DNA from 2 places in the Lactobacillus sp. B4026 genome. Region 1 is predicted to be linked to the other one. Evidence: riboswitches for the same ligand, from Rfam matches in the RefSeq annotation. Region 1 holds a riboswitch; the other holds the start of a gene.

Region 1 (3,184 bases):
TTACCCTTCACTTAAAACTCAAAATTCCTAATAAAATCGATTATATCATTTTTAATATGAAAAAGTAGCTCGTTTTAAACTTTTTTAGCAGTTTTGTACCCAAATTACGGACAAAATTGTTAATTTTGCTAAAAGCAGTAGGATTATTTCAGAAATAGCTTAAATTACTGCTTTTTGCTACAATGAAACATAAGGTTTAATAAGCGAAAGGTCAATTACAACGATGGAAAAAGAACAAGAAATAAAAATGCTCAAAGCTTTTTCGGATGCTAATTCAACTTCCGGCTTTGAAGGTGAATTCGTTAAGCTTTTTACTGATACAGTAAAGGATATTGCTGATGTAAAAGTTGATGGGATGCTCAACGTTTACGCTGCTAAAAAAGAAAATCAGGCTGGCCGGCCAATCATTCAGCTTGATGCCCACTCTGATGCCGTAGGTTTTATAACTCAGGCAGTCAGACCAAACGGAATGATCAAGTTTGTTCCGCTTGGCGGCTGGGTTAAATATAATATTCCAGCTTTACGGGTAAAGATTAGAAACCGTGACGGTGAATATGTTCCTGGCGTAGTGGCAACTAAGCCACCACACTTCATGACTGAAGAAGAACGAGACAATGTACCAGAAGTAGAAGATATGTCAGTTGATGTTGGTTCTAGTTCTCGTGAAGAAACAATTAATGACTATAAAATTGATACGGGTTGTCCCATTTTTGTTGACGTCAAGTGCGAATACAATGAAAAAACTGGTCTTTTCTTCGGTAAGGATTTTGATGACCGGTTTGGTGCAGCTGCAATGGCTGATGTTTTGGCTAATCTTAACGGCGAAAAGACTGACTTTAACGTTGTAGCCGCACTTTCAAGTCAAGAAGAAGTCGGCTTACGGGGAGCGTATGTAACAGCTAGAAGTATTAAGCCAGATCTAGGGATTGTGCTTGAATCATGTCCAGCAGATGATACATTTACTCCAAAATGGCTTTCTCAAACAGGCTTAAAGCGCGGGCCAATGCTGCGTGATATGGACACTTCATTTTTGCCTAATCCAAAATTCCAACAATACGCATGTGAAATAGCGGATAAAAACAATATTCCATATACTCGTTCGGTTCGGACCGGTGGCGGACAAGATGGTGCGGCAATTTACTATGAAAATGGTGCGCCAACAATTGTTATCGGAATTCCAGTGCGTTACGAGCATTCGGCCTACTGCTTTAGCGCATATCAAGACTTTAAGGCCTCAGTTGACTTAACTTGTGCAATTATCCGTGATTTGACTAAAGAAAAGTTGGCTAGTTTTAGTCAATTTTAATTAAATTGCTAGTTAATTGAATAACTTAAAATGTCTGCTTGATATTGTGTTATAATAGGCAAAAAGATAAGAAAGTCACTAGGGGTGCCACATTTAGCTGAGAAATACCCTCCGAACCTGAACAGGACAATACCTGCGCTAGGGAAGTGTTATTAAGTATATTAGAGTACTCCTACTGACTTAGAATGTTAGTTAGGAGTATTTTTATGTTTACAAGATCATCAAAATGGAACGTTAAAGCAATTATCCTGATTGCTTTAATTGGAATTATTATGGGAGTAATCTACACTTATGGATTTAATTGGGCTTACAATTTAATTAAGTTATTACTGCTTCCGACCGGCTTTGCTCCGGTAACAGATACTGTTTTTTCTGGATTATGGCTAATGGCAGCTCCCTTAGCGATGTATTTCGTGCCAACGGTTGGTTCAGGAACAATTGGTGAAACATTGGCAGCAGTTGTTGAAATGGCTATTGGCGGCCAATGGGGCGCAGTAACAATTTTGTCTGGTGTGATTCAAGGTGCAACTAATGAAATTGGCTTTTTCCCGCAAAAAAGTCGGTATCAAGCATTTTCTTGGCAAAGCGTACTAACAGGGGCCTTTTTTGCCGGCCTTGGTAGTTTTATTCCAACATATTTTTTGTACGGCTGGAGTAAGTATAGCATCCAACTGCAAGTTATCATGTTTATTACTTGTATACTCTCTGCGCTTGTCTTTGACGGCGTTTTGGTAAAATTGATTACTAACTTATTTGATCAGGCATTAAAGCCCAAAATTGCTTAAATTAAAATTAGCACCGCAAAATATTTTTTGCGGTTTTTTTATAAAAAAGCCTAAGAAACACAAATTAGTTTGCGAAAATCATGGACGTAGAATTCAATAAAAATTATAATATTCCTTTATGAAAACCAAAAAGTTTTAATAAATAATAAGTTTAAGGAGAATTATGACTACAGAGATAACAAATTGGCGTTCATTAGGTGGCTATGTTAGTTCGGATGGAAGAAAGGTTAAAGAAGGGCTACTTTTTCGTTGTGGTCAACTATTTGATTTAACCGACGAACAAAAAGATCGTGTTCAGAACTACTACAAAATAAAGCGACTGGTTGATTTTCGCGGTGATGAGGAGAGACAAGAATATCCAGACTATCTTTGGTCAGAATTAGATTATGAAATAATTGATGTGCTAAAAGATACTGGCACAAATCAGGCTAGTGTTGATGAAATCGTTTCGGCCAACAGCCATGTTGAACAGGACATGCTGAAAACCTATGAAGAATTAGCATTGGCAGAATCTGCTAAGCAAGGCTATCACGACTTTTTGCTAACGTTAATGACTGATCCAGTTCCAGTTGCCTTTCATTGCTTTGCCGGTAAGGACCGAACAGGGGTAGCTGCAGCCTTAATTTTAAAGAGCTTGGATGTTAGTGAGGAGCAGATTTTTACTGACTACTTAAAAACAATTTCTGCTCGTAAAAAAGCTAACGACGAAATATTAGAATACTTAAAAGATAAGATGGATCCTAATAACCTTAACGATGTAGCAATTGCGTTAACTGTTGAACGCCAATACCTGGAAAGATACTTTTCAACCGTTAAAAAGCATTACGGTGATTTTGATCACTACTTTACTGACGGCTTGAAACTGCCACAAGATTTTAAAGAGCAAATGCAAAAGAATTACTTGGTTTAACTTAATGAAGTTGACTAATTGAGCGTGGAGAGAGCAAAAATTATGAACCGAGAAGATTATATTAAAAGTTTGAACCTTGAGCCTCACCAAGAAGGAGGCTGGTTCCGTCAAATATATACTAGTGATGAGCAGTTCTTTAGTCAGGATAGTCAAGCAGATAGATTTTACTACACTTCAATTTAT
Region 2 (3,184 bases), on a different contig from region 1:
TGTTTAACGGCAGTTTGCATGCGTGGAATAATGTTGAGTGCTGCTAGGACCCCATATGCGAATTTGCTAGGTAAATGAAAATTTTGTTCAAATGAACGTGCCAATTCTTCGGCACTAGTTTTTTGGGCGACACAGCAGATTGTCAGCGTGTAAACGTAGATTCTGCTAGAAAGACTTAAAGCGTTGGTTAAATTGGGCTGAGGTGCAAACCAGTAGAGTGTGGCAAACACGGTAAAGGCCGCAATTAACGGCACGGTAAAAGTTAACAGGAGATTTTTAACTTTCATGTGGCAGTAAAGCAAATAGCACGTGCAAAAGCCGATAATTAGCACATTGGTAATTAGACTGGTTTTAAAAGATATTTCAACCGAAATAATTAAAGCGACAATGAATTTAAAACTGGGATTCATAACTAGCCTCACTTGTCTACGTATGTTAATTGTTGCTGGTCAAATACAAGGTGGTAATCGCACCAATCTGCCAAATTAGTTAGTTCATGGCTGATAATCAGAAGTGTCTGCCCCCTTTTTTCCTGGCTTTCGCGCAACAGACCCATTACTTTTTGTGCCGATTGGTGATCTAAGCCGCTTAAGGGCTCATCAATTAATAAAACGTCTTGATCAGCAATTAGCATTAATAAAATTTGTAATTTCTTTTGTTGACCGCCCGAAAGTGAGTAGACGACTTGGTCTAGTGTCTGGTCAAGATCAAGGTCTTTCACCTCTTTCGCAATTTTTTGATCGGAATAAAAGTTGCTAGTGCGCATTTTTTTACTTAGGTTAAGCTCATCTTCAACGGAAACGTTAATAAATTGATCACTTGCACTTTGAAATATCTGCCCGACTTGACGCAAATATTTTCGCATGCGTAAGTTGCGAATTTCTTTTTGGCGGTAAGTCAAACTACCAGTGTATGTGAGCATCTTGGTTAGCGCATTGAAAAGCGATGTTTTCCCCACACCATTAGGGCCAGTGATTAGGGTGGCTTTGCCTGCCACAATCTTTAGGTGCTCCTGCTTTAGCAGTAACCGGTTCTGCTTAATTAAGGTATTAGTAAGTTCAAAGCAGCTTGTTTCATTAGTTGGTAGGGCAAAAGAATAATGCTCGTGGTGGTCATTTTGCTGAAGAAGCTGCTTTTTTTCGGCAGTGCTTAAGGCAGTAACCTGGTGACCGGTAAATTTAAACAAACAGTCACAAATACCCTCATAATCGGCTAGAACATGGTCGCTTAGAATAATTGTTTTTCCTAAGTCACGAAGATGAGCCAACTTTTTAATTAAAAATTGGCGGGCAGCAGGGTCGCAACTTGCAAAAGGCTCATCAAGCAGAAAAAGATCGACATCCATTGCAATTAAAACAGCAAGAGCTACTCGTTGCTGCTCACCGCCAGACATAGTATTGATTTTTTGATCAAGCAGCTGGTCGATCTGGGCAAAAGAAGTTGCTTTTTGCAATCGTTTTGAGTAGTGCTCACGGTCAATTTCCAGGTTTTCAAGTGCAAAAATGATCTCTTCACGCGGTGTTGCCATTGTGAATTGCTCGCCAGCATTTTGAAACATCATTGCACTCTTAAGCCCATTAAGATCAACAGTTCCGCTAACTTTACCAGCATATTTAGGATAAAGGCCAGCTAAAATTTTTAATAGCGTCGATTTACCGCAACCTGTTGGCCCGATTAATAAGGAAAATTTGCCCGTCGGGATATTAAGATTAACATCTTGCAAAATAGGCTTTTTTTCATCATATGAAAAAGTAAGGTTTTTAGTTTTCAGCAATTTTTTAACCAATCTAAAAAAGTCGCCATGGCATAATGCCAGGCGACGTTAAAATTCAGTGCTTTTCCCTTCGCTGGCATTATCCATAGCAGGTTCAGTGGGTATATTCTCAGCCAAGATGGCACCCCAATATTTCAGGTCAATTATACATAAAAGCAATTTTCTTGTCTAGTTGCGGCAAATTAGGCGTCGTTAATAGCACTTAAGGCTCAACTTCTATCACAGATGTTAAAAACATATAAATAGCGGCGCTTTTTGCTATATAATAAAATCATGAAAATAAATTACTAATTAGAAGGTGACATCATGGCAGCAGTTAAGCTAGAACAATATTTGGCAAGTGTATTGGATTCAACTAATGCGGATACGAATGAAGTCCGGTTAAAGCCCGGAAACAAGGCCTTTAACCTGTTTAGGGTTTACCTTGAAAATCATAATACGGGTATTCACCGGTACCAAACCAGCAATCCCACAATTCTGTACGAAGCTGAAGGCATGGCAAAAACTAAAATTAACGGACAAAACTTAACTTTAAAAGCGGGTAATTTGCTGTTTTTGCAAGAAAAATGTGGCTATGAGGTCGAAAAACAAGGGAAAAATGATCTTTTGGTCAAATTAGAATTTAGTTCAAAGGTTAATTGCGCGGATTTTTTGGGAGAAAAAGCAACGCTCAATTCACGTGAACAAAAAGTAGCCGAACAGCTTGTTCAAATTCTCAAGACTAAGAGACTATTAAGTTTGCGCTGCTCACAAATGTCGCGCCCGAGTCAGTTAATGAAAAAAGTTATTGATGAATATTTAAACCACAATCTTTTTACGCGCAGTATTATTGCCGCAGAATTGCGAATACTTGTGATTACGGCAATTAGAAATCAAGACTTGGAAACAGCGCCAGCTAATCAACATAAGTTTGCGCAAACGGCGTTAGAACGTTACATTGATGCAAACTATACTGATATTACTTTAAATGAAACAGCAGAACACTTTGGACTCAACCCGAATTACTTTTCCAGTTTAGTTAAGCAAAAAACTGGTAAGAGCTTTGTTGAACATGTCGATGAACGCCGCATGCAGGAGGCACGCAATTTGCTTGCTCGGCCTGACATTTCGGTTAAAGAAATCATTGCGCGGGTCGGTTATAATGGTAAATCGTTCTTTTACAAAAAATTTAATGAATATTACCATGAAACGCCGGTACAAATGCGTGCGGAATTGTTTAGACAGGCCAATATCAATTTAAAGTAAGAGCAATATTTTTATCAAAAAAGGAGCGGACTATTTTGCAGAGCGCTCCTTTTTAAGTTACATTTTTTCCAAACGTTTAATTCGGTCACTTGTAGGCGGGTGACTGTCGAATAAGTGGGTAAGACCATGTCTTTTACGTAGCGGATCTTCGATATACATGCCAGC

The links. Region 1 has a riboswitch for thiamine pyrophosphate ahead of J3U69_RS00210 (ECF transporter S component). Riboswitches for the same ligand answer to the same signal wherever they lie in the genome.
Region 2: it holds a riboswitch for thiamine pyrophosphate, as region 1 does, so the genes downstream of both, J3U69_RS03585 (ATP-binding cassette domain-containing protein) here and J3U69_RS00210 (ECF transporter S component) in region 1, are expected to answer to the same signal.

The regions. Positions count from the first base shown of each region.
Region 1 covers NZ_JAFNPD010000001.1:15,575-18,758, forward strand. The annotation lists gene J3U69_RS00205 (M42 family metallopeptidase) at 224-1,306, shown strand; TPP riboswitch at 1,377-1,468, shown strand; gene J3U69_RS00210 (ECF transporter S component) at 1,513-2,091, shown strand; gene J3U69_RS00215 (tyrosine-protein phosphatase) at 2,255-3,001, shown strand; gene J3U69_RS00220 (cupin domain-containing protein) at 3,044-3,184, shown strand, end outside.
Region 2 covers NZ_JAFNPD010000003.1:56,401-59,584, forward strand. The annotation lists gene J3U69_RS03580 (energy-coupling factor transporter transmembrane component T family protein) at 1-410, opposite strand, end outside; gene J3U69_RS03585 (ATP-binding cassette domain-containing protein) at 419-1,786, opposite strand; TPP riboswitch at 1,823-1,913, opposite strand; gene J3U69_RS03590 (AraC family transcriptional regulator) at 2,081-3,019, shown strand; gene htpX (zinc metalloprotease HtpX) at 3,077-3,184, opposite strand, start outside.